3 regions of the Mangrovibacter sp. MFB070 genome follow, and region 1 is predicted to be linked to each of the others. Evidence: predicted binding sites of a transcription regulator. Region 1 holds the regulator's gene; each other region holds the start of a gene.
The links. Region 1 encodes PurR, which represses purine synthesis genes. Its sites were predicted from a motif close to CANGCAAACGTTTGCNTG; they were not measured.

Region 1 (10,886 bases):
CCTTGCTGCAGTATGCGTTTAAAGAAATCAGGATTTTTGACCTGGATGTCCGCAGGACTATTACCATTTATCGCGACACCCGCACGTGACAGCAACTCACTGACAATGCGGAACCATTCATTATCTTTTATCGCGGCTTCTTCTATACACGATGAACTCATAGTTTCTCCATCACCTGACTGTGAGCAGACACTAAAAAAGCGTAGTCGCTAATTTGACATTGTGAATTGTCTCACAGCAAAAACATAAGCCCGGAACCGGACACGGTATAAAAGCAGGTGGTCGCCTGACGACAGGCCATCTGAAAGCGGGAGTCAGAGCCCCCGAAAAATGATTGCAGGCCCGGTATCCCGAGCCTCATATCAGTATATGCCGCGTAAAAATGTGATTCAATAGAAAATTGTTAGCAAGCTAATTACAAAAAAATGACATTATCGCTAACGTGAGGACCCGGCGGGATGAGGGTTTTTGGCAATGGCGATTGCCTGTAACTGGTAACCTACCCAAACCAGAACCAGTGTGCTTAACATAATGCTGGTGGTGGCTATCAGGGGTGTGGATACCATCATGGAAACCAGCAGGCTTGCCAGGAAACACAAGCCTAACTGAAGGGCGTTTTGTAATGCAGCGGCCCGCCCGGCAGCCTGGGAAAACGGCTGCAGAGCCTGTGCAACGACAATAGGGTAAATTGCACCATTTGCCAGCGCCATCAGGCAGAAGGGTGCCAGCAGGCTGGTCAAAGAAGGGGATGTGGTCAGCGAGACACCAAAAACAGCGGACACACTCACAGCAAATATCCCCAACAACCAGGGTAGCATTTGCTGCCCTTGCCACTTTTTCAGTGCACTACGGCAACCAAAACCGCCCAGCAAAAAAGCCAGAGTTTGTGGTACGTAACTCAGTCCAATTGCTTCAGGCTCATAACCCATTTGGTGAAGAATAAAGGGGGAACCCGTGAGCCAGGCGAAAAAGCTGGCTGAGCAGGCTGCATAAATAATGACATTCCCACAATACCCTTTATGGCGCAGCAAAGAGGAATAAAGGGTGGGTTGAGAATGCGCTGTACGTTGTGGGCGTTGTGCACTGGTGTAATGCCAGAGGGGTAAAATCAGCAAAAGTGTGATGAGCAGCAGGCAGGCGAATATCGCCTGCCAGTCAAAATGGCGCAGTACCCAGCTACCGGCAAGAGGAGCCAGTGCCGGGGAAAGCGCAACCAGAGGCATGATAGTGGCAAAAACACGATTCGCCTGCTGCCCGGAGAAACGGTCAGTAACCAGCGCCTGCCAACTTACTGTTGCGCAACACACCCCAACCGCCTGAATAAACCGCAATACCAGAAATGCGGTTGGCGAAGTGACGAAAAAAATCCCGGCACAACTCAGTGCAAAAATCACCAGCCCGCTTAACAGAACAGGGCGGCGGCCAAAATGGTCAGAAAGCGGGCCCCAAATTAATTGAGCCAGAGCAAAACCGGCGAGAAACACACTCAAACTGGCGCTGATGGCCGACGGGGGAGCCCCCAGTGAAACCTGAATGGCACTAAATGCAGGCAGGTACATATCGGTTGCTAAAAAGCCCAGCATGCTAAGTCCGGCAAGCCAGGTAATAAAGAGGCGAGAGGCGCTCATGGTCAATCCTGATATAACAAAATTCGTGGCGTGAGTGTAAAAAGTGCATCCGCCGTTGTGAAACGCTAAAATTTGGATGTTCCTTTCAAAAATTTTGCAGGCAGGTTATGTGGTCAGAATATGCGCTTGAAGTGGTGGATGCCGTGGCTCGTAATGGCAGTTTTACTGGTGCGGCACAGGAGTTGCACCGTGTCCCTTCGGCAATCAGTTATACGGTGCGGCAACTGGAATCCTGGCTGTCGGTCGAGCTGTTTGAACGCCGCCATAAAGATGTAGAACTGACCCCCGCCGGGCGCTGTTTTTTGCAGGAGGGCCGCAGTGTTATCAAAAAAATGCATGAAACGCGCCTGCAGTGCCAGCAAATAGCGAATGGCTGGCGTGGTTCACTGGCGATTGCGGTTGACACCATCGTTCGCCCGGCAAGAACCCGTCAGTTGGTACAAGATTTTTATCACCATTTCCAGGATGTGGAATTGCATGTGCGGCCGGAAGTGTTCAATGGTGTGTGGGATGCACTGGCTGATGGCCGGGTAGAACTGGCAATTGGCGCGACCCAGGCTGTGCCTGTTGGTGGGCGTTACGGCTTTCGTGATATGGGTAGCCTGGCATGGTGCTGTGTGGTTGCGGCATCGCATCCGCTTGCGCAGATAAACGGTGCAATTGGTGATGACATACTTCGCCAGTGGCCGTCTCTGGTTCTGGAAGATACATCGCGTGAACTACCGAAAAGGATAACCTGGCAACTCAGTAATCAGCGCCGGATAGTGGTACCAGACTGGCAGTGTGGTTTCGCCTGCCTGAGTGACAGCATCGGTATCGGCATGGTTCCGGCACATATGGCGCAGCCGTTTATTGACCGCGGGGAATGGGTCAGCGTGCAACTTGAAAACCCTTACCCGGACTCGGCTTGTTGCCTGACATGGCGGCAAAGTGATGCCTCACCGGCTTTACAGTGGGTACTGGATTACCTGGGCGACAGCAGCACACTGAACAGTGAGTGGTTGCGGGAGCCAGGCCAGCTCCCGCAAGGTGATTAACGGCGATAATCTCTGAACGGGCCATCGGCCACTGAACGGCGTTCAATCAGGCGGGGATGAACCTCAATTGTCTGAGACTCCTCGCGCTTATTGATAATTCTGTCGAGCAGCATATTAAATGCCGTTTCGCCGAGAGAATCTTTGGGCTGGTGAACGGTGGTCAGTGCCGGGGTAAAGTAACGCGCGTTGCGCACGTTATCGTACCCAATAATCGAGATATCCTGTGGCACACGCAGCCCCATTTCGTCTGCCGCGCAAATAGCACCCATCGCCATAATATCTCCGCCACAAAACACAGCTGTAGGCCGCTGCGGGCAGGTAAGAATTTGCTGCATGGCGTTGTAGCCGGATTCAGGTTCGAAATCGCCGTGAACAATCCATGACTCAGGGACATTGATACCGGCTTCGTTCATTGCTTTCATGAAGCCGGAAAGCCGCCCTGAACCTGTGTTACGTTCCAGTTGGCCTGATATCACGCCAATTTCCCGGTGCCCGCGTTCGACCAAATACCGGCCAGCCATGTAACCGCCTTCGAAGGCGTTATCAATGACCGAGTCGGTAAAATCTGCCCGTGCTTCACCCCAGTCCATAACCACCATCGGAATGTGGCGGTACTCTTCCAGCATAGAAAGCAGTTCCTGGGGGTATTCTGAACACATAACTAACAGGCCATCGACACGCTTTTGCGCCATCATGGACAGGTAGGCACGCTGCTTTTCAAAGTTATTGTGCGCATTGCCGAGAATCAGAGTGTAGCCTTTGGCGAAACAGCTGTTCTCCACCGCTTCAATAATCTCAGCGAAATAGGGAGCTTCACTGCTGGTAGAAAGCAGGCCAATTGATTTTGTGTGGTTCACCTTCAGGCTGCGGGCTACCGCGCTGGGTGAATAATGCAGCTCTTTGATTGCTGCCCACACCGCATTACGGGTGTCTTCCGCAACAAAACGCGTTTTGTTAATAACGTGTGATACGGTTGTAGTGGAAACGTTTGCGCGTTTCGCGACGTCTTTTATAGTTGCCATTCGATGTCACTCCAGACCATATCCTAAACTCCTGAAAACTAATTGGTTAAACGTTTGCCTGGGCTTACCCCTGTAAGCAACGAATTGGGTTGCCAGCATGCCGGGATTGCGACATTAAACGAAAAGGAGGGGATAGTGGCCGGTACGTAATAAGTCAGCGTGCGATTTTGTCTTATATTGAGTAAAAGTGGAAGTGCTAAAGCACATATCAAACTAAATCTTTAAGGATTTTACGGCCAAACTGTGTAAAAATGATCTACACCCACTTTTTACAGGGAATAAGGAATTAATCATGCCAACTGAATTGAGATATTCACTGACTACGACTGTTATTACCTTAGGTCTGATTGTTGCAACGGCGCTGATTGCCATCCTGCATTAAGGCCTGTACTGCTTCACGCAGTTAGCATCGCTCAGGTGATGGCGTTGTTAGTTTTGGTGCCTGTCTAAGGGCCTGCTAATACACTGTCGCCTGGCTGTTGTCCTTTCTCCCTTCCTGCTATTTTCTTTACTGCCACACTGATTCTTTACCATTTAGCAAAACTCTATTATCACTATTGCCACTTTTCAAAGTGAAGTGTGACTGACATCATGTTTTCATCTTTTTTGTCTTTGCCCGCGCTTTTTTGCGCAGGCTAAAAATTGAGGTAGTGATGAAAGTCAATTTGCCATTACTTGCCCTGGCGATAGGGGCCTTTGGGATTGGTACCACTGAGTTTTCACCTATGGGGCTGTTGCCGGTTATTGCTGAAGGGGTTCATGTGTCGATTCCCGCTGCCGGCATGCTGATTAGCGCCTATGCCGTTGGGGTAATGGTTGGGGCTCCACTGATGACCTTGTTGTTATCTCGTTATTCACGGCGAAACGCCCTGGTTTTTCTGATGAGTATTTTTACTTTGGGTAATGTGCTTTCTGCTGTGGCTCCGGATTATGGCATGTTGATGTTTGCCCGTGTGATAACCAGCCTGAACCATGGAGCATTTTTTGGACTTGGGGCTGTGGTGGCTGCCAGTGTCGTCCCCGCGAATAAGCAGGCCAGCGCTGTTGCAACAATGTTTATGGGGCTGACAATTGCCAATATTGGTGGGGTGCCCGCGGCAACCTGGCTTGGGCAGTATATTGGCTGGCGTATGGCTTTCCTGGGGATCGGTGCGCTGGGGCTGGTAGCTATGTTCAGTTTGTTTATGACTATTCCGGCAAGTATCAAAGGCCACAGGCCGGATGTGGCGAAGGAGTTGAAGGTTCTTGCCCGGCCGCAGGTACTGGCGGCACTGCTTACAACGGTATTGGGTGCCGGTGCGATGTTCACGCTGTACACCTATATTGCCCCGGTACTGGAAACCATTACAGGCGCAACACCTGGGTTTGTCACTGCCATGCTGGTGCTGGTCGGTGTTGGTTTTTCTATTGGGAACTACTGGGGCGGGCGGTTAGCGGATAAATCGGTTACTGGCACGCTGGTTGGTTTCCTGGTGCTGCTGATTGCCAGTATGGCACTGGTGCCGCTGGTGGGTAAAAGCCATGCCGGAGCCGCATTGATGATGATCGTTTGGGGGGCGGCAACCTTTGGCGTCGTTCCGCCTTTACAGATGCGAGTAATGCGTGTTGCCAGTGAAGCGCCGGGTCTTGCCTCATCAGTTAATATTGGTGCTTTTAACCTGGGGAATGCGCTGGGGGCAGCAGCTGGTGGTGGGGTAATAACTGCGGGCCTGGGTTACAGTACTGTACCCGTTATGGGGGCTATAGTTGCCGCAACAGGGTTGCTACTGGTATTGATTAACCGCCAGGCGGATAACCGTGTTTGTGAAACAACTGACTGAAGTCATTCTTTTCCCCGCCCCAAAAAAAGCGAAGCACAGGCTTCGCTTTTTACTGTTAGTACGATTACGCAGCGAGGTTCTTCGCAACAAACTCCCAGTTTACCAGAGCCCAGAAGTGCTCCAGGTAGTTAGGGCGAGAATTACGGTAGTCAATGTAATAGGCGTGTTCCCACACATCAACAGTCAGTAATGGTGTCGCGCCTGCAGTCAGCGGAGTGCCGGCATTAGAAGTGGAAACGATAGCCAGGCTGCCATCTGCTTGTTTAACCAGCCAGGTCCAGCCAGAACCAAAGTTCTTAGCTGCGGCATCGTTAAATTTCGCTTTAAAGTCAGCAAAGCTACCGAAAGCAGCATTGATGGCATCAGCGATTGCACCAGTCGGTTCGCCACCGGCGTTAGGTGCCAGGCAGTTCCAGTAGAATGTGTGGTTCCAAACCTGTGCTGCGTTATTGAACACACCACCTTCAGAAGAGCAGATGATCTCTTCAAGGGATTTGCCCTCAAAAGGGGTACCTTTAACCAGGTTGTTCAGGTTGGTCACGTAAGTTTGATGATGTTTACCGTAATGGTATTCCAGTGTTTCCACAGAAATGTGCGGTTCAAGCGCATCTTTTGCATACGGTAATGCAGGTAATTCAAATGACATTGCTTCACTCCTTGTTATTGTGTACTTAACAAAAATAACACATTTTATAAGGTTTTATATTACCAATATAAAACTAGAATAAAAAGAAAGCATTGCCTGCCAAAACAAGGGCAGGCAAGGTTTTATCGCAGGGTTTTTGGTGTCATTACCCGGCGTGCACCTACATAGTGGCGCTGCCAGTAATCTTCACTCAGGGAGGTTATCTGGATGTCCTGCCCGCTACGCGGAGACTGAATAAATTTCCCACCACCAATGTACACACCTACGTGGTCTGCAGTACCCCGGCCTTCAGTACGGAAGAACACTAAATCACCACTTTGTAGTTCCCCGCGGTCAACAGGGGCGGCGTCTCTCAGGTGATACATTTCATTGGCAGTACGCGGAATATGGAATTTAACTAAATCTTTGTAGGCGTAATAGACCAAACCGCTGCAGTCAAACCCGGTGCGTGGGGAACTTCCCCCCCAATGGTAGGGTTTGCCAATCTGATTCATTAAGGTGGATATTGCCGCAGTTTTAGCGCGTAACACTTTTTTATGTGCGGCAGTTGCTAACGGACGTGTTGTTTTTACCTTCACACAATGTTTTTTATGGCCTTTGCGTGCCCGTGAACATTGCTCTGTCCACACCGTTTCCATTTGAACTTCATTGCGCACCAGGTGAGAAGACTTGCCTTGATGAACAGTGGCTCTGGTATGATTTTTAGCGGTGCGCGTAGTGTGTTTAGTGGTTTTTGTAACTGTTTTTTTTGCAGAAGCCGAAACACTGTGGGTTTTGCGGCTGGTGGATTTGGTGCTGTGGGTACTGGTTTTTTTGCTGCTGTGTTTGGGAATAACGTTGCTGTGTTGCGCCTTCTGCAAAGCTGAATGGCGGGTATGTTCCGACGCCTGAGTTAAAGGCGTCCAGGGCAAGGTTATTAGCAGTGCACAGAACGAAATAGAGAGTTTGCTTATCCGCGCCACTCGTCTGAGTCCCCTGAAAAAGCAGGCCGCATTGCCTGCCAGAAAATGATTAAACCAAAGGATTCTAATATAGATAAAACGATAATGTTAATAATCTTTTTATATTGCCTTACGGTTTTGTGTTCATACGCGAAAAAAATAACCAATATGACGTTTATCTGACCAGTGTTTGACCTGGCGCAGGGTATTCTCTGTTTGAGAAAACTGTTATCCTTAAGGCATGTTTAACGGTTTCGGTATTGCCGGCCAGGTGAAACCGCAGGCCAGAGTCTTGTGGCCTGTTTACTGTGACCAGCAATGCCTTTCTGCCGCTTTGAGGAAGTAAGATAATGAGCTCTACAATTGAAAAGATTCAGCGCCAGATAGCTGAAAACCCAATCCTGCTTTATATGAAAGGCTCCCCTAAATTACCGAGTTGCGGTTTTTCTGCACAGGCGGTACAGGCGTTATCTGCTTGTGGTGAGCGCTTTGCTTATGTCGATATTTTGCAAAACCCGGATATCCGTGCCGAGTTACCGAAATATGCTAACTGGCCGACTTTCCCGCAATTGTGGGTAGAAGGTGAACTGGTTGGCGGTTGTGATATCGTGATTGAAATGTACCAGCGTGGTGAGTTGCAGTCGCTGATTAAAGAAGCTGCAGAACGCCACCGCGAAGACAGCCAGAGCGAGTAATTTATTACCCGCAAATAAAAAGGCGCCAATACGGCGCCTTTTTATTGCCCGTAGCCTGAAAAAATGTAGCCTGGGCCCGTAGAACGTTATACCTGCTCGCTCTCTGCGGTATCCTGCGGCAGTGCCACAGGCCAGCCACCAAGGCGTTTCCAGCGGTTAACAATTTCACAAAACAGTAGTGCAGTCTGTTCAGTATCATATAAGGCGGAATGCGCCTGAGCGTTATCAAACGCGATACCTGCAGTCTGGCAGGCTTTAGCCAGCACTGTCTGGCCCAGCGCCAGACCGCTGAGTGCGGCGGTATCAAAAGTACCAAATGGGTGAAACGGGTTGCGTTTGAGTGAGCTACGCTCCGCCGCCGCCATTAAAAAACTGTGATCAAAATTAGCATTGTGCGCCACGATAATAGCCCGCGAGCACCCGTGATCCTTGATTCCCTTACGCACCATTTTAAAAATGGCGTGCAGCGCTTCGTACTCTGTAACCGCGCCGCGCAATGGGTTGTGAGGGTCGATCCCCGTAAAAGCCAGTGCTTCCGGGTTAAGAATGGCACCTTCAAACGGCTCGACATGGAAATGCAGCGTCTGGTCAGTTGAAAGCCAGCCTTCTTCATCCATTTTTAACGTGACAGCGGCAATTTCCAGCAGTGCGTCCGTCTGGGCGTTAAAACCAGCCGTTTCGACATCAATCACAACAGGATAAAAACCACGAAAGCGGTCATTCAGACCGTTTAGTTGAACATTTTCCGACATCAGCGTCTCATTATTGCGGTAAAAGCTGCGCGCATTATGGCAAATTTCAGGAGGGGATGCAGCAGGCGGGCATAAAAAGCCCGCCAGAGAGTGATTATGCGTTACCCAGGCCTTTGCCTGCGTCTTTGGCTTCAATCAGCTCGATTTTATAACCATCCGGATCTTCAACAAAAGCGATAACCGTTGTACCGCCTTTTACCGGACCTGCTTCACGGGTGACTTTACCGCCGTTTTGGCGAATGCGCTCACATGCCTGTGCGGCATCATCTACGCTAATGGCGATATGACCAAAAGCCGTACCCATTTCATAACTGTCAACGCCCCAGTTCCAGGTCAGCTCAATCACTGCTTCATCGCTTTCCTGACCATAGCCAACAAATGCCAGGGAGTATTTGTATTCTGGATTTTCACTGGTACGCAGGAGTTTCATACCCAGAACTTCAGTATAAAACGCAATAGAGCGCTGGAGATCCCCGACGCGGAGCATAGTGTGGAGTAAGCGCATAATTTTCCTCTTCCGTTAGTGTTTCATCAGTTGGTACACAGGGGAACCAAGTATAGCGGCGAACCTGCGCCGCTATCAATGCAATGAATCAGAGAGTGGGGTAATCGGTGTAACCCTGAGCATCCCCGCCATAAAAAGTTTCCGGGCGCGGGGTATTGAGTGGGGCGTTATGCTGGAGGCGAGCCACCAGGTCAGGGTTTGAGATATAGCTACGCCCAAAGGCGACGGCATCAATCAAACCGCGTTCAATAAGCGCCTGTGCTTTCTCAGGCGTGTAAGCTCCGGCACCAATGATAACACCACTGAAACGGTCACGTACCGCCTGACGGAAGGCATCGCTGTATGGTTTGCCACCTGCCCAGTCCGGTTCGGAAATGTGCAGGTAAGCCAGGCCGCGTTTATTCAGCTCTTCAATAAAATACAGCGCAGCTTCTTCCTGGTCTTCACCATTATCCAGCCCATTAAACGGGCCAAGAGGTGAAATCCGGATACCAATACGGTCGGCTGACCAGGCTTCACAGGCCGCATCGACCACTTCAAGAGCCAGGCGGGAGCGGTTTTCGATACTGCCACCATACTGGTCTGTGCGCTGGTTCGATGCCGGAGACAGGAACTGATGCAGCAAATAACCATGTGCGCTGTGCAACTCGATAAGATCGAACCCGGCTGTTTTGGCATTGACTACCGCCTGGCGAAAGTCCGCCACTATCCCCGGGATTTCCTCTGTTGTCAGTGCTCGTGGTTCTGTGGTGTCCACTCTTACTGCATGCCCGTTTTCATCCCTGAGCGTAGTGCGTGTTTCTGCCCGAATAGCAGAAGGCGCGACCGGGGCTTTACCTTCAGGTTGCAGGGAAGAATGGGAAATACGGCCTGTATGCCACAGTTGAACAGCAATATGGCCGTGTTCCTGGTGAACACTGTCAGTGATTTTGTGCCAGGCGGCAATCTGTGCTGCGCTGTGAATGCCGGGCGCACCTTCATAACCCCGGGCTTGTGGGGAAATGTTAGTCGCTTCAGAAATAATCAAACCCGAAGATGCGCGCTGGCGGTAGTATTCGGCCATCAGTGCGGTTGGCACCTGTCCTGGTTCAATGCTACGCAGGCGAGTAAGTGGCGCCATTAATACGCGGTTAGATAAGGTAACGGCGCCCACTTTCAGTGGAGTGAATAATTTATCTGCAGACATAAAACCTCTTTAATAGACCGGTCGTCTTGTTGAGAAGAAAAAATTAATAGAACGACTGGTCGCACGCAAGAGACTGGGCTTATCCTTGCGTGCGGTTTCTTTACTACGGTCCTTACTGGCGGCAGGTGGCCAGCAAGTCCAGACCTGGCTGGTAGACGTGGGTGCGAATATCCATCATACCAAGCAGCGTGGAGAAAAGGTTGTCCTGAGAAACCTCATCATTTTTGCCTTTTTGTTGCAGGCAGGGGCGATTGATATGGAAACCCTGAGAGTAATTATCCGACAACCAAAATAACAGCGGGATATGGGTTTGCTGGTCTGGCGCGATAAGCCAGGGAGTACCATGCAAATAGATCCCATTTTCGCCCAGAGACTCACCGTGGTCGGATAAATACACCAGCGCGGTATTCATGTCAGTGTGCTGTTTCAGCATATCTATTGTGCGGCTGACAATATCATCTGTATATAAAATTGAATTGTCATAAGTATTGATGAGCGCGTCACGGCTGCAATCCTGAATCTGGTTGGTATCACAAGTTGGCGTGAAGCGGCGCATTTTCTGTGGGTAGCGTTCATAATACGCCGGGCCGTGGCTGCCCATTAAATGCAAAACAATAACAGTATCATGCTGAATACCATCCAGAATATTTGGCA
Region 2 (10,886 bases), 400 kb from region 1:
CATTGCAGCAAACATTGTAAGTATGACCACCAGCGCGAACATAAGCGCACCCATCGCCGGGTAAATATTCATTAACGAACCCATGCGGACCAGCGCTGACAATACAGCGATTACAAAAACATCAATCATTGACCAACGCCCAACAAACTCGACAACTTCATAAACCAAATGCATTCTTTCGCTGTCACGCTGTATAAAACCTTTGGCATCAAGGCAAAGCCAGCCAATAGCGATCATTTTAAGGGTTGGCACCATAATACTGGCAATAAAGATGACCAGTGCCACTGGGTAAGAACCTTCACTCCACAGCAACACCACCCCTGCGATGATGGTGGAAGGAAGCTTACTTCCCAGCAGGTCGGTAATCATGATGGGCAGTATGTTGGCAGGGAAATACAACATCACCGAGGTAAACAGCAGTGCCATCGTCCACTGGAGGCTGTGGCGGCGGCGGACATGCCCATGGCTGTGGCAACGCGGGCATTTCTCAACACCCTGCGGCAGTATTGCAGTACAGCATGAACATGACCGTAGCCCTTGTTTCATGCCCGTTTTGCCGGGTTGAAATGCCAGGGGAATAGCAGGAGCAGGGGCAATATCATTCCATAACCAGCGGCGATCCACACACTGAACGGCGCGAAGTTGCAGTACACAGAACAGGCACCATGGAATAAAACTCAGGCCAATACCAATATCACCATAAGCCATCAGTTTCACGAAGCTAACCAGAACGCCGGCAAGGAATATTTCCGCCATCCCCCAGCTTTTCAGGTGAAATAATAGCCAGGCGAAACGCCTTTTTGATACCGGGCTGAGCCGGACACGGTTAACCAGCAGCAGAATGGCTACCAACGACAGAGCAGGCACAGCCTGGACCAAAATCATAAACAATGACCCAAGGCTTGCGTAATCTTCAGAAAACATCACACCAGGGATGGATAACAGTGAAATTTCACTGTTCACACCAGCAACACTCATATTCACGAACGGAAATAAGTTTGCCAGTAACAACATAAATAATGCGGCCAGTGCATAAGCAGTTGGCCGCTTCCGGGGTTCATCCCAGCGAGTAGTCAGCGTATTTCCACAACGTGGGCAACAGGCCTTTTCGCCTGTGCCAAGGGCAGGAAGAGCAACCAGCATATCGCAATGGCCGCACAAAATGGCCTGCTGTGTCAGGTGGTTAGTGCACATATCCTGCCTCTTTGTGTTAATCGCCGTTTTTCAAACCTTCCAGGTATTCCCAACGCTCAAAAGCTGTTTCAAGCGCCTGCTCAGCGGCAGAGAGTTGATCCAGAACCCGTTGGGTAACATCATGAGGCTGGTTGAAAAAACCACCATCGCTAACCTGGCTTTGCAGCACACCAATGTCGGCTTCAAGCTGTTCAAGTTGAGCAGGTAATTGTTCCAGTTCACGTTGAAGTTTATAACTTAACTTATTGGCCTGCCGTTTGACTGTTTCTGCTTTTGGCACTTTTTGTTGTTCAACCGGCGCATTATTAACCGTTGTTTTCAACGGTTGTGCAGAAGCCTGCTGCCCTTTGGCATCAAAATAGCCGCCAACATACTGACCAATACGCCCTTCACCTTCAAAGATCCAACACTCTGTTACGGTGTTATCAACAAATTGCCGGTCATGGCTAACCAGTAATACGGTTCCCTGGTAGCTGTCGATCAGTTCTTCAAGCAATTCCAGCGTTTCGACATCCAGGTCGTTCGTGGGTTCATCGAGAATTAATAAGTTACTGGGTTTCAGGAATAGCCTGGCCAGCAACAGGCGGTTACGCTCACCACCAGATAACGCACTCACGGGTGTCATGGCGCGTTTGGGGTGGAACAAAAAGTCCTGAAGATAACCAAGGACATGGCGCGAACGGCCATTGACCATCACTTCCTGTTTACCTTCAGCAAGGTTATCCATGACGGTACGGTCAGGATCGAGCTCGGCACGGTGCTGGTCAAAATAGGCCACTTCCAGCTTAGTTCCCACATGCACACGCCCGGACTGAGCCTGCAACTGCCCCAGCATCAACTTAAGCAGTGTGGTTTTGCCGCAGCCATTCGGGCCAACGAGGGCAATTTTATCGCCGCGCTGTACTTGTGAAGAGAAATTATCCACCAGCACTTTATCTTCAATGGCGTAATGCAGGTTTTCAATTTCAAACACAATTTTGCCGGAACGGCTGGCTTCTTCAACTTGCATTTGGGCACGGCCCATCACTTCCCGGCGTTCACCGCGTTCCCGGCGCATAGCTTTCAGTGCTCTCACCCGCCCTTCATTACGGGTACGACGTGCTTTGATACCCTGGCGGATCCACACTTCTTCCTGAGCCAGTTTGCGGTCAAACTCCGCATTCTGTAACTCTTCAACGCGTAACGCTTCTTCGCGTGCAACCAGGTATTTGTCATAATCGCCCGGGTAAGAAACCAGTTTGCCACGATCCAGGTCGACAATCCGCGTGGACATATTGCGAATGAAAGAACGGTCATGGGAAATAAAGACGATGCTGCCCTGGTAACTTTTCAGGAAAGTTTCCAGCCAGTCGATAGTTTCGATGTCCAGGTGGTTAGTGGGTTCATCAAGCAGCAAAACATGCGGGGCACTAACCAGCGCGCGCCCTAATGCTGCTTTACGTAACCAGCCGCCAGATAACGCAGCCAGTTCCGTATTTGGGTCCAGTTCCAGTTGGCTCAGAACATCATTAATGCGGTTTTCCAGTTGCCACAAACCGTGGTGGTCAAGTTGTTCCTGAACCCGGGCCATGGCATTCAGGTTCTTCTCACTCGGGTCCTGCATAACCAGGCGAGAGATTTCATGGTACTCCTTGAGATATACCGCCTGCTCTTCCACACCCTGGGCAACAAAGTCATATACAGTGCCACCCACATCCCGTGGTGGATCCTGTTGCAGCCTGGCAACCACCAGATCCTGTTCATAAATCAGGCGGCCATCATCAAGCGGGATCTCTTTGTTCAGAATTTTCATCAGCGTTGATTTGCCGGCACCATTGCGCCCGACAAGACAAACACGCTCGTTATTCTCGATATGTAATTCAGCATTATCAAGAAGTGGCGCATCGCTGAAAGACAGCCACGCACCATGCATACTAATTAACGACATTATGATTTCCTGGTTACGCGGCGAATAAGCCAGCAGTTATGGATCTGACGATTGCGGGCAAAGTCCTGTGACTGGGTTTTTGCAGTAATATCCTGTGCTTCCAGGCCCAGAGCAGCCAGCCCTTCGTGGTCCATTCTGAAACCGCGTTTATTATTGGAAAAAACGATGGTGCCGCCATCACGCAGCAACCGGTTGAGATCACGCATTACAGCAATATGATCTCGCTGGACATCAAATGTGTTGTCCATGCGTTTTGAGTTAGAAAATGTGGGCGGATCGATAAAAATCAGATCATAGTGCTCATTCGATTCGGCCAGCCAGCCCAGGCAATCCGCCTGAATAAGGCGATGCGCACGCCCACTCAGGCCATTAAGCCGCAGGTTGCGTTCTGCCCATTCGAGATAGGTGCGCGACATATCAACTGTTGTGGTACTTCTGGCGCCCCCCAAACCGGCATGCACACTCGCACTACCGGTATATGAGAACAGATTGAGGAAATCTTTCCCCTTGCTCATTTGCCCAAGCATACGCCGCGCGAGGCGGTGATCAAGGAATAACCCGGTGTCCAGGTAGTCAGTCAGGTTAACCAGGAAGCGGGCATTATATTCGCGCACTTCTTTGTATTGCCCTTTTTCACTGAGCTTCTGGTACTGGTTTTTCCCTTTCTGGCGTTCACGAGTTTTCAGGATAAGCTGGCCTGGAGCCAGAGAGAGCACATCAATCGTGGCTGCGATAATATCGAACAGGCGCTGGCGCGCTTTCACCGGGTCTACTGTTTTAGGTGGTGCATATTCCTGAATAACAATGTTGTCAGCGTAACGATCTACGGCAACGTTGTATTCCGGTAAGTCGGCATCATACAGACGGTAGCATTCAATACCCTCCTGCTTCGCCCACTTATCCAGTTTTTTGGCATTCTTGCGCAGGCGGTTAGCAAAATCCTGCGCAAACTGGCCAGCCTGCTCTGGTACAGTGGCAGACAATTGGTAGTTTTTTTGTACGCAATCCAGTGGGCCGTTTTTCGCTTTAAACTGGCGCTCGGAACGTAGTTGTAAACAACTGAGTAATTCCGCAGAGGCGCTGAACAAAGAGAGTGCCCACCCCGGGAACTGCTGTTTCACAACGCGGCCCAGTACATGGTGCAGTGCAATTAACTCCGGTTCGCTGTCCAGCCGCTCGCCATAAGGCGGGTTACTGATAATAGTCCCGGTTTCCTGCACATCCTGTGGGCAGGTAAGTTGCGCCACATCCCCTACGGTAAAACGAATAATTTCGCCAAGCCCTGCTCTCCGGGCATTCGTTTTAGCCCGTTCGATAACCCGGCCGTCAATATCACTGCCATAAAAGCGCGAGGTATACTCAGTAAGGCCCCGGCGCGCACGTACCTGTGCTTCAGTACGAACGGCTTTCCAGGCCTCTTCATCGTGCGCGGCCCATCCGGTAAACCCCCAATGCTGGCGGTAAAGCCCGGGCGCACGGTCCGTCGCCATCATGGCGGCTTCTATCAGTAAGGTGCCAGAACCACACATTGGGTCCAGCAAAGGCGTGCCCGGCTTCCAGCCAGAACGCAAGATGATTGCAGCGGCCAGGTTTTCTTTTATTGGCGCAAGGCCAGTGCTGTCACGGTAACCACGCTGGTGCAGGCCATCGCCACTCAAGTCGAGCGAAATACTGGCAACCTCTTTTTCCAACCTCACCTGGATGCGGATATCTGGTTGTTCCCGGTCTACATTTGGGCGCGCCAAATTTTTGCGGGTAAAGCTGTCAACAATGGCATCTTTTACCTTCAACGCACCATACTGGCTGTTGCGAATGACATCGTTCAGGCCGTTAAAATGCACTGCGAAAGTAGCATTTTCCACAAACAGAGATGGCCAGTTGATAGCCATAACCCCAAGGTAGAGGTCCAAATCGCTGTAGACTTTGCATTCGCCCAGAGGCAGCAGAATGCGCGAAGCCAGCCGGCTCCACATCAGGCTTTGATACACCAACTGCGTGTCCGCATCAAAATGGACACCCCCCTGAACAACACGGCAATGCTGTGCGCCAAGGTTTTCCAGTTCGGTCTTTAATAGTTCTTCAAGCCCACGCGCCGTGCTGGCAAACAGAGAGTTCATAGTTTCACTTTGTCTTTCATTAAAATTGTTGCGCATTATAGCTAATCCGGCACACATGTCATAAAGTTGCCCTTTTATTTATTCGTGCAGGGAGACAATGTGGTTACCTTATCTCGTTTGTTTATCCATCCAGTCAAGTCGATGCGGGGGATACAAGTATCCCACAGCCAGGTCGATATTCAGGGACCGGCATTTGACCGCATCTTCATGATTACGAAAACCGACGGTACCTTTGTCACGGCACGCCAGTACCCGGAAATGGTGCTGTTTACACCGGGTCTTCTGAACAATGGCCTGTTTCTTCAGGCACCTGATGGCACCAGTGCCACCGTTCTGTTTGACGATTTTCAGCCCACGCCAGCCCCTACAGAAGTCTGGGGGAATCATTTTACTGCACTGATTGCACCTGATGACGTCAACCGCTGGTTAAGCACGTTTTTCCCTCACCCGGTAGAGCTACGCTGGGTAGGGCCAACACTGACCCGCCGGGTTAAAAAGCGGGATGACGTTCCGCTGGGGTTTGCCGACGGTTACCCTTTCCTGCTGACCAGTGAGAGTTCACTGCGCGACTTACAACAACGTTGCCCCGCCAGTGTCAGTATGAACCAGTTCCGCCCAAACCTGGTGGTTTCCGGTGCTGCAGCCTGGGAAGAAGATACCTGGCAGGTTATTCGTATTGGCAGTGTCGTATTTGATGTCGTGAAACCTTGTAGCCGCTGCATTCTGACCACCGTCAGCCCCGAAAGAGGGCGCAAACACCCTTCTGGTGAACCGCTGAAAACCCTGCAAAGTTTTCGTACTGCTCAGGACAATGGTGATGTTGATTTCGGCCAGAACCTGGTTGCCCGTACCAGTGGCATCATTCGCCAGGGCGATGAAGTACAGATTCTGTCTACCAAACCCGCAAAAGTTTATATCGCTGGCGAAACCGCGGATGAGACTGTTAGCGTGGTTGCACAGGCTGCCGGGGTTAGCATTGACTGGCAAGGCACGACATTCCATGGCGACAACCAGCAAATTTTGCTGGAGCAACTGGAGCAACAGGGAATAAAAGTGCCTTATTCTTGCCGCGCGGGGGTTTGCGGATGCTGCCGGGTGCGTTTAGTGGAAGGGCAAGTCACCCCGTTGAAAAAAAATGCCATCAACGGTGACACAATTCTTGCCTGTAGCTGTGTGCCTTGCGGGGATATAAAAGTGGCTGAGAATCAAACCGCCTGATCAAGGCTTTGTGCATTCTCATCAGTGAATGGCCGTAAGCGGTCATTCATTATTTTAATGGCATCCCCTAACTGCATAGTGCGCCCGGCCAGGGTCAATGCAGGTTGAGCCAACAGGCACAATGCCGCGTTTTCACCCGGTTCGACTACCAGCAGGCGGACACACTGCTGGTCATCGCTAAGCCAGACATTGGCGGGAGAAGCTAATGCAGGCTGCCACTCTTCGCCATGAGCAACAAAATGCCAGCTTTTTGGCATCTGAGGTTTAAGGTAACGGATAGCAACTAATGCATTGAGCACCAGTTCAGCCTGTTGTTCTGCGCTTAAATCAAAGCAGCGGCAGTTTTCTTCAAACGAAAACCAGAGCGCTGCATCATCGACACAAAAACCATTTGTTTCAAAGGCATCAGGCGTCAGCATTTTGCGTGGAAAACGGGAGCGGAAAACCATACCATTCGCCAGGTCGAGCATCATGCGGTCATGGTCTTCATCGTAATACCATTGCCAGGCATCATTGGGTTTTATATTCATTAATCGACCCCGTAATTCACACAATTATTAACACAATTTCTTATACGATTTCTCAGGCAATTTCTTCTGCAGCGTAAGCAAAAAGCCCTCTTCATACTTCAGGCTGCTGGTGTATATCTTTACCAAACTTTGCAGATTAGATGGCTGAACCACTGCACCTGCCGCCCATGTTATTTAAGGGTATCGCCGCAGGTCTTTCGATTAAATATCACCACTTAAAGGAAAGACTATAAAGCACAAATAAGCAACAAAAAAGGAATATAAAACAACCAGAGCTAAAAATAAAGCCCTGGTTGTCTTAATTGGTGGGTATCAAATATGAGTAACGATATCTTTAATCAGATGTGGGCCTTTAAAAATAAACCCGGAATATATTTGAATCAAAGATGCGCCTGCGGCCATTTTCTCGCGGGCAGCAATGACAGAGTCAATCCCGCCGACACCGATAATAGGTATCTGCCCTTTTAGCTCGGCAGACAGACTACGGATTATTTCAGTGCTCTTTAGTTGTAAAGGGCGCCCACTCAACCCGCCGGTTTCATCGCAGTTCGGCATGCCCTGCACTAATTCACGGCTCAGTGTGGTATTGGTTGCAATTACGCCATCAATATTATGACGCAGTAAACTGTCTGCAACCTGGATCAATTCCTCTTCGGAAAGATCAGGCGCGATCTTCACAGCCACAGGAACATATTTATGATGAATATCGGCTAACTGTTGCTGTTTATTTTTTATCGCAGACAACAGATCATCAAGAGCTTCACCATATTGTAATGACCGCAAACCTGGGGTGTTAGGTGATGAGATATTGATCGCAATATACCCGGCATAAGGATAAATCTTATCCATACAGATCAGGTAGTCATCTTTACCATTCTCAACCGGGGTGTCTTTATTTTTGCCAATATTAATCCCGAGGACACCATCGAAATGCGCCTTTTTGACATTTTCGACAAGGTTATCAACGCCCAGGTTATTGAAGCCCATGCGGTTGATTAACCCCTCGGCGGTGACCAGGCGGAAGAGACGTGGTTTGTCGTTGCCCGGTTGTGCTCGCGGTGTAACAGTACCAATTTCAATTGCGCCGAACCCCATTGCGCCCAGAGCGTCAATGCATTCGCCATTCTTATCCAGCCCGGCCGCCAGACCAAGTGGGTTTTTAAATGTCAGCCCCATGCAGGTCACGGGCTTTGCCGGGACAGACTGACGAACCAGCCACTCCAGCGGTGTACCTGTTACCCGGCGTAATTGCTGGAAGGTAAATTCGTGCGCGCGCTCAGGGTCGAGCTGAAAAAGGGCTTTTCGAACGAAGGGGTAGTACATGAACTCTCCTGGATTCCCGGTGTGCAAACCGGGGCAGTATTATTATTCATCTGCACAGGAAAGGGAATTGACTTGCAACAAAAAATAGCCGGACAAGCAAACGTTTTACTCGCCCGGGAACCTCTTGTACCGTGGCAGGCCTGCCGGACGACAGGCCTGTTCTGGTGATCACCCAAGTGCTTTAGTGATTTTCTCGAATAGATCGCCTGAAAGGTTATCCAGCCCTTTCAGTGTTTCCAGTGCCTGGCGCATCAACGCCTGGCGGGACGCATCATAGCGTTTCAGGCGAATCAACGGCTCAATCAGGCGTGAAGCAACTTGTGGATTGCGGCTGTTCAGTTCCGTAAGCATTTCCGTCAGGAATGCATAGCCACTGCCATCAGTTGCATGGAAGGCTGCCGGGTTAGCGCTGGTGAATGCGCCAATCAGCGAACGTATACGGTTCGGGTTACTCATACTGAACGAGCGGTGTTGCAATAACCCACGGACATTTTCCAGCACATTATCCGCCGGGCTGGTTGCCTGCAGAATGAACCATTTGTCCATTACCAGGCCATCCTGGTGCCATTTCTCATCGTACTCAGCCATCAGTGATACGTGGCATGGCAGTTGGGCACTGACTGCCGCAGACAATGCCGCCAGCGCATCAGTCATATTATCAGCCTGGTGGTACTGTGCGCTAACCAGCTTATCGGCAAAGTCAGGATCGCTGAACGCCAGGAAATGCAGGCAGGTATTACGCAAGGCACGTTTGCCAATATCGCTATGATCGATACGATAAGCATCAACTTTCATTGCGTTATACACAGCCAGGCATTCATCTGCCAGTTCCACTGCCAGTGCACGGGTTAATGCCTCATGCACCGCAGCGATTGCGCCCGGGTCAATGACCGGGAACAGTTCAGCAATTTCATTTTGTGAAGGCAGTGTCAGAATTTCAGCAGCCAGAGCCGGGTCAATTGACTCATCAAGTAATATGGCACGGAAAGCGTCCACGACATGCAATGGCAGTGACAACGGCTGCGCAGCCTGCTGGCGTGCCACGTTGAGTTTAATGTAAGTAGACAGCAAGCTCTGAGCGGCATCCCAACGTGAGAAATCATTGCGGGCATGGCGCATCAGGAAGGTCAGTTGCTGGTCGCTCCATTTATATTCCAGTTTGACCGGCGCAGAGAATTCGCGCAGCAAGGAAGGTACCGGCTGGAACCAGACATTATCAAATACAAATGTCTGTTTTTCCTGAGTCACGTTCAGTACATGATGAACCGGATTCCCCTGGTATTGCAGCGGAATCACTTTCCCTTCGTTGTCATACAATTCGATATCAAACGGGATATGCAATGGTAGTTTTTCTGCCTGCTCTGCAGTTGGCGGTGTCTGCTGGCTGATGGTCAGGGTATAACGCTCCGTTGCCGGGTCGTAATCGTCCTGCACACTCAGAACCGGTGTTCCTGACTGGCTGTACCAGCGGCGGAAATGTGACAAATCGACATTGGACGCATCTTCCATCGCCTGAACAAAATCGTCGCAGGTTGCCGCACTGCCATCATGGCGCTCAAAGTAAAGCTGCATCCCTTTCTGGAAAGCGGCTTCACCCAGAAGCGTATGCATCATGCGAATGACTTCCGCCCCTTTTTCATACACCGTAAGGGTATAGAAGTTATTCATTTCAATAACTTTATCCGGGCGAATGGGGTGTGACATGGGGCTTGCGTCTTCTGCAAATTGCATTGCCCGCATAGTACGAACATTACTGATACGGTTTACTGCGCGGGAACCCAAATCAGAACTGAACTCCTGATCGCGGAATACAGTGAGCCCTTCTTTGAGGCTTAACTGGAACCAGTCGCGGCAAGTCACACGGTTGCCTGTCCAGTTATGGAAATATTCGTGGCCGATAACGCGCTCAATGTTTAAATAGTCTTTATCGGTTGCTGTCTCTGCGCGAGCCAGAACATATTTGGAGTTAAAGACGTTCAGGCCTTTATTCTCCATCGCGCCCATATTGAAGAAGTCGACAGCCACAACCATGTAGATATCGAGGTCGTATTCCAGGCCAAAACGCTGCTCATCCCACTTCATGCTATTTTTAAGCGATTCCATCGCCCAGTCAGCACGATCAAGATTGCCGCGGTCTACATATAATTCAAGCGCCACATCGCGCCCGGAGCGGGTTTTAAAGGTATCGCGCAGGACATCAAAATCCCCGGCAACCAGCGCAAACAGGTAGCAAGGTTTCGGGAATGGATCCTGCCATTGTACCCAGTGACGCCCACCTTCCAGCTCCCCCTGCCCCATGCGGTTACCATTGGACAGCAGGAAAGGATAGGTTTGTTTGTCGGCAATAATTTTGGTACTGAAACGTGCCAGAACATCCGGCCTGTCAAGATACCAGGTAATGTGGCGAAAGCCTTCGGCCTCACACTGTGTACACAACGCTTCACCAGATTGGTACAACCCTTCCAGCGCAGTATTTTGTGCCGGGTGGATGTCATTGACGATAGTCAGAGTAAACCGGGCAGGCAGATTACTCACAACCAGCGCCCCACTTTCCAGTTGGTAATCCGGCCACGGTTG
Region 3 (10,886 bases), on a different contig from region 1:
CAATCCCCCGGCATGCCACTGTGGGAACTGATTTTACCGCTGTTCATTTTAGGCATGGCAATGTCCACACAGTTTACATCCATGAACACCATTACACTTGCCGACCTGTCTGATGAAAATGCCAGTAGCGGGAACAGTGTTCTGGCCGTTACACAACAATTATCCATAAGCCTTGGTGTGGCAGTAAGTGCTGTAATTTTACGGTTCTATGCCGGATTTCCGCATCTTGATACTGTTGCGCAATTCCACCATACGTTTATTACTATGGGATTAATCACGATGCTGTCTGGCGCCGTCTTTTTAATGTTGAAGAAGAAAGACGGGAGAAATTTAATTGCCAGAAAAATGCATGACTAGGCGGAACCTCTGATGATGAGTTCTGGCGTAAGCTGTAAACGCTGCTGCTGCTGTGCTGGTTCAGCCATACGATGAATAAGCACATCAATTGCCAACTCACCCAATTCATCTTTTGGTTGATGAATAGTGGTGAGTGGCGGTGTCATATACTGCGCCAGTTCAATGTCATCATAGCCAATAACAGCCATATCCTGAGGCACAGATACTCCAGCCTGATACAGAGCCTGATATGCGCCAACAGCCATTGCATCATTACCGGCAAAAACAGCGTCAGGCCGCTCAGGTAACGCAAGTAATGACTGCATGGCCTGGTACCCACCCGAAAACTCAAAATCACCGGTAATTTCATACCCTTCAGGGATAGTTAACCCAGCACGAGACATGGCGGCACGGTAACCGTCAAGACGGAGGCGGGAAGGTGTTTTATCTAATGGACCTGTAATACAAGCGATACGCTGGTAGCCTTTGTCAATAAGGTACTGAGTGGCCATGTCGCCTCCCAGTAATGAGTTATCCTGAATCAGATCACTGGGGCCACTAAATGGCTCCCAGTCCATCATCACAATAGGAATTGCCGGGTAACGCGCAATAATGGCGGGAGAAGGCTGATGAGTCTCCGTACACAATAACAGCAGCCCATCAACACGCTTTTGCAGCAATGTTTCCAGATTGCGGTTCATACGCTGTTCATCACCTTCGGTATTACACAGCACCAGGCTGTAGCCCCGTTCGAAACAACTCCGTTCCACACCACGAACCAGTTCCGAATAAAATGGGTTGGTACTGGCGGTAATCAGCATTCCAATAGTACGGGTCTGGTTCAACTTCAGGCTTCTGGCTAGTGCCGAAGGCGCGTAGTTAAGCTGTTTAACAGCCGACTCGACCTTTTCACGTACCGGGTCACTGACATAGCGGTCATTATTGATGACATGAGAAACCGTTGATGTGGAAACCCCCGCCAGCCGCGCCACATCTTTCATTGTCGCCACAAAAACTATCCTTGCTCAGAAAGAAAACGGTCAATCTCTTCACGCCATGGTACAGATGGCTGAGCCCCTTTGCGGGTTACCGCAATGGCAGCAGCGGCATGGCCAAAACGAATGGCGTCCCGCAACGGTTTCCCTTCAATCAGTGCAGTAACCAGCGCGCCATTAAACGTATCACCAGCGGCAATCGTATCCACTGCTTTAACTTTGAACCCGGCAATACGCTCATTAATACTTCCGTCACTTACCCACACACCACGGCTTCCCATGGTTATCATGACAATACCAATACCTTTCTCATGTAATTTTTGTGCGGCTTTGGCGGCATCAGCTTCTGTTTCAACGCGAATACCGGTTAATTTCTCTGCTTCCGTTTCATTAGGGGTAATGATATCGACCAGAGCCAGTAATTCATCGGAAAGTGGGCAGGCTGGAGCTGGGTTGAGAATAACAGTGGTATCGTTCTGATGAGCAATACGGGCCGCAGCAAGTACGCTTTCCACTGGGGACTCCAGTTGCATCAATAATGCTGATGCACTGGCAATCAGTGTACTGTGCTTTTCTACCCGCTCAGGCGTCAGTGCGCTATTGGCGCCCGCATGAATACCAATAACGTTCTCGCCTTCCTGGTTAACGAAAATAAGCGCTACCCCGGTTGATTCCCCATCAACAGAATCGACAGGCGAGACATCAATGTTGTCGCTGGCTAACTGCCGACGTACTTGCTGGCCAATATCATCGCTCCCAACACAAGCGATAAAAGAGATATTTGCGCCACTACGGCCGGCTGCAACAGCCTGGTTGGCACCTTTGCCACCAAAGGCAACCTGATAATGCTGACCTGTTACCGTTTCCCCCGGAGTCGGAAATTGTGCAAGGTTAAGAATATGGTCCGCATTGATACTCCCCAGAACAACAAGCTTCTCAGTGGTCTTCATTATCAGGATGTCCTTTTTAGTGCGCCACCATAACTGGTGGCGCTGCCATGCTTTTCTTAATGTCGAATTATTTGGTAACCAGTTTCAAATCCACCGGGATTTTTGCTTCAACTTTTTCGCCTTTAAGCACTTTATCTGCCGTTTCAACGCCGATAACGCCAATTTGCTCAGGCTGCTGGGCAACTGTGGCACCCATTTTTCCACTTTCAACCGCTTTGATACCGTCATCTGTGCCATCAAAGCCAACAACTAATACGTCTGATTTCCCGGCGGTTTGCAAAGCACGTAACGCACCCAATGCCATTTCATCATTCTGCGCAAACACGGCCTGCACATCAGGATGCGCAGTCAGCAGGTTTTGCATAACGTTCAGGCCTTTTGTCCGGTCGAAGTCTGCAGGCTGGCTGGCAAGAACATTAAATTTATGGGCAGCAACTGCCTGGGCAAAACCTTCGCCGCGTTCACGCGCAGCAGAAGTCCCGGCAATCCCCTGTAACTCAATAACTTTGGCGTTATCGCCAAGTTTTTTCGCAATAAAGTCACCCGCCATTTTTCCACCAGCAACGTTATCAGAAGCGATGTGGCTGACAACAGTGCCCTGGTTTGCCACACGATCAAGTGTGATAACCGGGATTTTAGCCTGATTAGCCATTTTAACTGCGTTGCCCACAGCATCGGAATCAGTTGGGTTAATCAGCATCAGTTTAGTGCCACGTACTGTCAGATCCTGTACGTTAGCCAACTCTTTCGCCGGGTTGTTTTGAGAATCCAGAATCACCAGGTTATAACCCAGTTTATTCGCCTCTTTTTGAGCACCGTCTTTCAGGGAAACAAAGAAGGGGTTATTCAGAGTAGAAATAACCAGTGCGATGGTATCTTTTGCCATGGCATTTGCACTCACTGTCGCGCTCAAAGCAACAGCAGAAACGAGGGTTGCCAGTTTTTTCATATTCATATCAAGATGTCCTGTAGAGTAATGAATTACTGCTTTTTGTTGTCCACCAGCACCGCCAACAAAATTACAACCGCTTTGACGATCATCTGGTAATAGGAAGAAACACCTAATAAATTCAAACCATTATTCAGGAAGCCCAAAATCAGCGCGCCGATAAGCGTTCCCATAATGCGCCCTTTCCCGCCAGCAAGGCTGGTCCCACCGAGCACCACAGCGGCAATCGCATCTAATTCATACCCCGTCCCGGCAGTAGGTTGAGCAGAAGAAAGACGCGCGACTTCAATAATGCCAGCCAGAGAAGCCAGCAGGCCACACAGGGAATAGACAATAATCTTTACTTTATCAACACTAATCCCGGACAGACGGGTTGCGGCTTCATTACCACCCAGCGCATAGATGTAACGGCCCAGGCGCGTATGGTGCAACATATACCATGCAGCAGCGAACACGATTGCCATAATCCATACTGGTGTTGGGATACCCAGTGGGCGACCAATACCAAACCAGCCAAACAAGTCTGCGTTATCGGAAAACCCCGTGTTAACCGGGCTACCGTTGGTGTACACCATGGTCACCCCGCGCAGTAACAGCATCATGACCAGTGTGGCAATAAACGCCTGCACCCGCCCTTTCGCAACAATCACCCCGGTAACGCCACCAATAGCCGCACCCAGTGCCAGAGCAGCAGCGATGGCAACCAGTGAATTGACTTCAATCCCCACAATGGATGCTGCCACAGCGCCCGTTAGCGCCAGTAATGAACCAACGGACAAATCAATGCCAGAAGTGAGGATAACCAGCGTCATCCCGACGGCCATAATGGCGTTCACGGAGGTTTGCTGGAGAATATTAAACAGGTTGTTTACTGTGAAAAAATTAGGGCTCATTGTAGATACAATGGCAATCAACACCAGGAGCGCAATCAACGATTTTTGCTCCATCAGCCAGGCTTTACTGAACCAGCGACGGGATGGAATAGACTGGGTACTCATTTTTTGCTCCTGTTACACACGGGTAAGCTTGCCAACGGCGGCTGCCATCAGGACTTCCTGAGTGGCCTGCTCGCGTGTAAATTCACCACCATGATGCCCTTCATGCATCACCATAATGCGATCACTCATACCAAGCACTTCAGGCATTTCAGATGAGACCAGAATGATGCTCAGCCCTTCTGCCTTAAACTGGTTAATAAGCTGATAGATCTCTTTTTTTGCCCCGACATCCACACCACGAGTCGGTTCATCAAGGATAAGGACTTTAGGACGGGTCATCAGACCGCGGGCTATCGCCACTTTTTGCTGATTCCCCCCGGATAAGAAACCAATAACCTGGTTCATAGAGGGGGTTTTGATATTAAACAGGCGGATAAAATCACTGACGGCCTGTTGTTCATCTTTATGTTTCAGGCTGCCACCACCATGGCTGAAGTAGCGCAGGGCAGTCAAAGACATATTCTCTTTAACGGACATCCCCAGCACCAGGCCGTCTTTTTTTCGGTCTTCCGAGATATAAACGATGCCGTTCGCCAGGCCATCTTGTGGAGAGTGAGTAACAACCTCATGCCCATCAAGCGTGACATAACCACTGGTACGCTGCAGCGCACCATATAGCACTTTCATAAGCTCGGTTCGGCCAGCGCCCATCAGCCCTGAAACGCCCAGGATTTCGCCTTTACGTAACGTAAAACTAATGCCATGCACACCTGGCCCGCACAGGTTATCCACTTTCAGGCGAATATCGCCAGGCAGGTTATCAATATGCGGATACTGCTCTTCGAGTTTACGACCAACCATCATTTCTATCAGGCTGTCTTCTGTAAGCGAGCTGACTTCACGTTCGGCAATAAATTGCCCGTCACGAAACACGGTCACATCGTCGCAAATTTCAAAGATCTCTTTCATACGATGCGAAATATAAACAATGCCACGCCCCTGAGCTTTCAGCTCACGAATGACATGGAACAACGACTCAGTTTCGGTATCAGTCAGGGCATCCGTTGGTTCATCCATAATGATGACGCGGGATTCAAAACTCAGCACCTTGGCGATTTCAACCATTTGCTGGTCGCCGATAGATAAGTCACCCACCAGGTAGTCACTGGTAAAACGTAAATTCAGGTGCTTAAGCAGTGCATCGGCTTCGCGATACATACGTTTCCAGTCAATACGCCCAACCCGGTTAACAAACTCGCGGCCAAGAAAAATATTCTCAGCTACAGTCAGTTGCGGGATAAGGTTAAGTTCCTGGTGAATAATGCCAATACCCGCTTCCTGGGAAGCTTTAGGCCCGCTGAATGTTGTCTCTTTTCCCAGCCAAAGAAGTTCTCCGGCATCACGGGAATAGATACCTGTAAGCACTTTCATCATGGTGGATTTACCCGCACCATTTTCGCCCACCAGCGCCATAACCCGGCCCGGCCAGACATTTAATGAAGCACCTGATAAGGCTTTTACGCCCGGGAACGCTTTATCGATCCCTTTGAGTTGCAGTAACGCGTCCATAGAAACCCCTAAAAGGTCACGCCTGCGTGAAGAATAATATTCGCATACGGGGAACACTCCCCGCTGCGAATGACCGCCTTACAATCTGCGGTTTGTTTTTTAAATTTTTCATGAAGGACATAGGTCACTTCTATTTGATTCCCCTGGTGTTGCTGCAGCTGCCTGATTTGCTCAAGCAACGTTTCATGAAGAGTGGGATTGTGCTGCTTAATTTCTTCAGCCAGAGTCACCGCCTCAACCTGCATTTCTTGTATTACCACGCCAAAAACTTGCAAAAAGCCAGGCACACCATGAGTCAATGCCAGATCAATACGTTGGATTGATGCTGGAACTGGAAGCCCGGCATCACCAATGGCGATAGTATCTGTATGCCCCAGACGGGAAATAACAGAAGAAATGTCAGCGTTCAGTACAGTGCCTTTTTTCATCTTTACACTCCATCAGCGAAACGTTTCGCTGAAAAGAGTTTAGCGTCCTGAAAGTGGGTTCAACAACAGATGAGTTAAAGAAATGTGATCGCTATCGAAACGTTTCGCTGATTTTGACTACGGAGCAAAATGAAGCAAGTAACAGGGAAAGGAAGGCAAACACTGGCGTCCTTGCCAGCATCAGAATAGGCGCGTTAGATTTCGACCTGAGTACCCAGTTCGATAACTCGGTTAGGAGGAATTTCAAATTGGTCTGGTGCCCGCAATGCATTACGCTGCAACAAAATAAACAACTTGCCACGCAACCGCAGATACCACGGCCTTTTTCCGCCAATAATCAAAGACTCATGCGACATAAAGAAAGAGGTTTCCATCATTCGGCAGGTTAATCCTTCCAGGCCGCAACGGTGGAATACTTCTTCAACATTTGGCGTTTCACGCCACCCATAACTGGCAACCACCCGCCAAAACGTGGGGGAAAGCTGTTCAATGGAGACACGCCGCACATTGTGAACATAGGGTGCATCTTCAGTACGCAGGGTAAGTAAAATCACGCGTTCATGCAGTACCTTATTGTGTTTAAGGTTATGCAGCAGAGCGAATGGAATCACATTAAGTGCCCGAGACATATATACCGCAGTACCCGGAACTCGCACCGGCGGCGATTTCTCCAGGGAGGCAATCATAGCTTCCAGAGAGTTGCCATGTTCATGCATCCGGCGCAGCAGGCGAAAACGCTCGCTTTTCCAGGTTGTCATAACAATAAACATCAGCAAGCCAAGGGTTAGCGGCAACCAACCACCAGACAACACCTTCTGCAAGTTAGCGGAGAATAAAGGAATGTCGATACACAGTAGTGTCACCAAAATGATACCCACCACAACTTTGTTCCAGTGCCAGTTTTTGCGCGCCACGGTACAGGCAAGTATGGAAGTCAGCACCATTGTCCCGGTAACAGCTATCCCATAAGCAGCCGCCAGGTTACTGGAGTGTTCAAACCCAATAATCACCAGCACAACTGCGAAATAGAGCATCCAGTTAATAACCGGGATATAAATCTGCCCGGACTCTCGCTCTGAGGTATGAATAATCTTCATGGGCGACAGGTAACCCAGGCGCACAGCCTGCCGGGTTAATGAAAAGACCCCGGAAATAACAGCCTGGGAGGCGATAACTGTTGCCAGCGTTGCCAGAATTAACAACGGAATCAGTGCCCAGTCAGGCGCTAACAAGAAGAAGGGGTTCTTGATGGTTTCAGGGTTTTTCAGTAATAAAGCCCCCTGACCAAAGTAGTTCAATATCAAAGACGGTAGCACCACCGCAAACCAGGCTATACGAATCGGCAGTTTGCCAAAATGCCCCATGTCGGCATACAACGCTTCAACACCGGTAATAGAAAGCACAACCGCACCCAACGCCAGGAACGACACTTCTTTATGCTCAATAAAGAAACGCACAGCCCAAATGGGATTAATTGCATTAAGAACTTCCGGATTAGCCATAATACTTCTGGCACCTAACACGGCAAGTACGGCAAACCAGGCCAGCATAATTGGCGCAAAAAGTTTGCCAACCATTCCTGTCCCATGCTTTTGAATCATGAACAGCAGTGTCAGGACAATAATAGAAAGTGGAACGATATAGGCATCCAGTGACGGAGCCGCAATTTCCAGACCTTCAATGGCGGACATAACCGAAATTGCCGGGGTGATAACGACTTCCCCATAGAAAAAACTGCCGCCAATCAGCCCCATAATAACCAGAACTGACGTCATTTTAGCCGTAGTATTGCGCCCGGCAAGCGACATTAATGTCAGTATCCCCCCTTCGCCTGCGTTATCGGCACGCATAACAAAAGTCAGATACTTAATGGAAACAACAAAAACCAGTAACCAAAAAATCAGTGATAAAAAACCCAATACCGCGCCATATTCAACGCCAAAACCGAACTGACCGGAGAGACATTCACGCAGCGTATAAAGCGGACTGGTACCTATATCGCCGTAAACCACCCCGATAGCCGCCAGTGTGACCGCTGGCAAAGCCTGCTTATTTTCAGTGCTCATAGACTAATCTTTTCGTTTAGATTTAACTCGTGCGCTTAGTCCCTTGGCCCACAAAAAGCGCTCAGTATGCACGATTGTGAAAAAAATCGTACCCCTAAATCGTATCCAGTTAATTTAGCGCAAATAACTTATACACTGATTCCAGGCTTATTTTAGTATCTATAAGAAACAGCTATAGGCCACATCATCTCAGTAAGGTCTGAATGATGTAGTGAATAACCCGGGCCGGACGTAACAACCATGATGAAAAACCACGCAGTCTCTGCCTTGTCTTAGTGAAAAAACGTTTATCACGAATAACACAACGAAGACCTGGCAATACTGCAGCATACAGAGCGAAGCGTATATACTTCCGATACATCGCATTAATCGGGTGAGAAACAGATAAATTATGGCTCAAGCACATTTACTGGCAGAAAGAATTTCGCGCCTAAGCCAGGCACTGGAAAAAGGCTTATATGAACGTCAGCATGCCATCAGGTTGTGCCTGCTCGCAGCACTCAGTGGTGAAAGTGTTTTTCTGTTAGGCCCACCGGGTATTGCCAAAAGCCTGATAGCACGCCGCCTGAAGTTCGCATTCCGCCATGCCCGCGCTTTTGAATACCTGATGACCCGTTTTTCTACCCCGGAAGAAGTTTTTGGCCCTTTATCAATCCAGGCATTGAAAGATGAAGGGCGCTATGAACGTCTTACTCAAGGGTATCTGCCCGATGCAGAGATTGTTTTTCTGGATGAAATTTGGAAAGCAGGGCCGGCGATACTGAATACATTACTCACAGCAATAAACGAACGGCGGTTTCGTAATGGTGCCAGTGAAGCCGCCATACCTATGCGTCTTCTGGTTACTGCCTCTAACGAACTCCCTGAAGCGGACAACAGCCTGGAAGCACTGTACGACCGTATGCTTATTCGCCTGTGGCTGGATAAGGTACAGGAAAAAAACAACTTCCGTTCCATGCTGATAAGCCATCAGGATGAGCATGAAAACCCGGTAGCAGAAGGCCTGCAAGTCTCAGACGAAGAGTTTGCCGAATGGCAAAAAGCGATTACCAAAGTCACCCTGCCGGACAACGTTTTCGAGTTGCTGTTTCAGCTTCGCCAGCAGCTCGAACAACAGCCTGAGTCCCCCTATATTTCAGACCGTCGCTGGAAAAAAGCCTTACGTTTATTGCAAGCCTGTGCCTTCTTTAGTGGGCGGGAACAGTTGGCCCCTATCGACCTTATCCTGCTTAAAGATTGCCTGTGGCACGATATGGACAGTCTCAAAATGGTCCAACAGCAAATTACACTTTTGATGACCGGTTCAGCCTGGCAACAGAATGCATTGTTGAACGAACTCAGTGCTATCCAGCAACAGCGGCTGGCACAGCAACAAAAACAAAGTGAATACAATGCGCTGACCCTGATAAAACAACAAAACACCTTTTTTGGACGGCGCCAAAGTTACTCACTTCCAGACGGGCTGGAAGCAACAACGCTGACACTGGTGCTCCAAAAATCACTCAGGCTGCATGATATGAACGTCATTCATATCACACTGGACCGTATGGCAATGGATCAGTGGCTGCAGAAAGGCGGTGAAATTCGTGGCAAGCTGAATGGAATAGGTTTTGCTCAACCTTTGCAGCTTGAGGTCGATAATAAACAACACCTGGTTATTCGTGATGTCAGCATGCAGGGCACCACGTTGGCTCTCCCCGGGAAACCACAACAAGGTCTTCCCGACGATATCAGGCAACAACTGGATGACCTCGAAACCCGTTGGCGTAAGCAGCATGCGCTGTTTAATGAGCAACAAAAATGCCTGTTCATTGAAAGTGACTGGTTGGGGCAAATCGAGGCCAGCCTGCAGGATGTAGGCGCGCAAATAAAACAGGCTCGCCAATGCTGACGCTTTCCGCACTGGATACCATGCTGGCCATTAGTGAAACCGGGCTGGTGGAAGAACTGATTGTGACGCTTCTTGCGGCACCACAGTTACTTGCGTTTTTTGAAAAATACCCGCGCTTAAAAAAAGCGGTAAAAAACGATCTTCCCCGCTGGCAGGATGAACTTAAGTCAAGGTTAAACAGTACATTATTGCCAAAGCAACTCGAACAAGAAGTGATGCTATTCAGGGCAGTTCAGCCACTCTCCACGGCGCAATTCAGCCAACAATGCCACGACATCGCCCGGCAACTTACAGAACTGGATTCATCATTTTCCGCTCAGGGTCTGAGTCTTCTGGCAGAAGCTCCGCCTGTAACACCAGCATTGCATACCCTCTTTTTACAACGCTGGCGTGTCAGCCTGATCATGCAGGCAACAACACTTAACCACCAATTACTGGCGGAAGAGCAGGAACGCCTGATGGCAGAGTTGCTTAAACGCCTGCAACTCACCCGGCAACTGGACCCTCTACTCAGCGATAATGACCGTACATCAGGCCGTTTATGGGATATGAGCACCAGTAATCTTGCCACAGAGAATATCAACCAGCTGATTCAGTACAGTGAGTTCTTAAATACCCAGCCTGAATTAATGCGCCTGGCGGAACAGCTTGGCCGGGCAAACGCCGCAAAAAGTGTCCCTAAAGAAAATGCACCACCAGAGATGACCCGGGTTATGGTACGTGAACCGGCCACCGTACCAGAACAAATAGAAGGACTTCATCAG

Region 2: a site for PurR is predicted at 8,403-8,420, ahead of pyrD (quinone-dependent dihydroorotate dehydrogenase). Genes of this name have one in related genera too.
Region 3: a site for PurR is predicted at 6,318-6,335, ahead of rbsD (D-ribose pyranase). Genes of this name have one in related genera too.

The regions. Positions count from the first base shown of each region.
Region 1 is NZ_JJMI01000022.1:526,499-537,384, forward strand. It holds gene cfa (cyclopropane fatty acyl phospholipid synthase) at 1-161, opposite strand, end outside; gene punC (purine nucleoside transporter PunC) at 438-1,628, opposite strand; gene punR (DNA-binding transcriptional activator PunR) at 1,736-2,665, shown strand; gene purR (HTH-type transcriptional repressor PurR) at 2,662-3,687, opposite strand; gene DT73_RS27075 (YnhF family membrane protein) at 3,980-4,069, shown strand; gene DT73_RS11760 (MFS transporter) at 4,341-5,507, shown strand; gene sodB (superoxide dismutase [Fe]) at 5,572-6,153, opposite strand; gene DT73_RS11770 (C40 family peptidase) at 6,276-7,115, opposite strand; gene DT73_RS11775 (Grx4 family monothiol glutaredoxin) at 7,445-7,789, shown strand; gene rnt (ribonuclease T) at 7,876-8,541, opposite strand; gene gloA (lactoylglutathione lyase) at 8,636-9,046, opposite strand; gene DT73_RS11790 (alkene reductase) at 9,135-10,232, opposite strand; gene eptA (phosphoethanolamine transferase EptA) at 10,345-10,886, opposite strand, start outside.
Region 2 is NZ_JJMI01000022.1:129,638-140,523, reverse strand. It holds gene pqiA (membrane integrity-associated transporter subunit PqiA) at 1-1,194, opposite strand, end outside; gene DT73_RS09930 (ABC transporter ATP-binding protein) at 1,211-3,121, opposite strand; gene rlmKL (bifunctional 23S rRNA (guanine(2069)-N(7))-methyltransferase RlmK/23S rRNA (guanine(2445)-N(2))-methyltransferase RlmL) at 3,121-5,238, opposite strand; gene DT73_RS09920 (YcbX family protein) at 5,338-6,456, shown strand; gene DT73_RS09915 (cell division protein ZapC) at 6,444-6,986, opposite strand; gene pyrD (quinone-dependent dihydroorotate dehydrogenase) at 7,299-8,309, opposite strand; gene pepN (aminopeptidase N) at 8,478-10,886, opposite strand, start outside.
Region 3 is NZ_JJMI01000042.1:101,341-112,226, reverse strand. It holds gene mdtD (multidrug transporter subunit MdtD) at 1-357, shown strand, start outside; gene rbsR (ribose operon transcriptional repressor RbsR) at 354-1,337, opposite strand; gene rbsK (ribokinase) at 1,352-2,281, opposite strand; gene rbsB (ribose ABC transporter substrate-binding protein RbsB) at 2,349-3,236, opposite strand; gene rbsC (ribose ABC transporter permease) at 3,263-4,228, opposite strand; gene rbsA (ribose ABC transporter ATP-binding protein RbsA) at 4,241-5,737, opposite strand; gene rbsD (D-ribose pyranase) at 5,746-6,165, opposite strand; gene kup (low affinity potassium transporter Kup) at 6,360-8,231, opposite strand; gene ravA (ATPase RavA) at 8,623-10,122, shown strand; gene viaA (ATPase RavA stimulator ViaA) at 10,116-10,886, shown strand, end outside.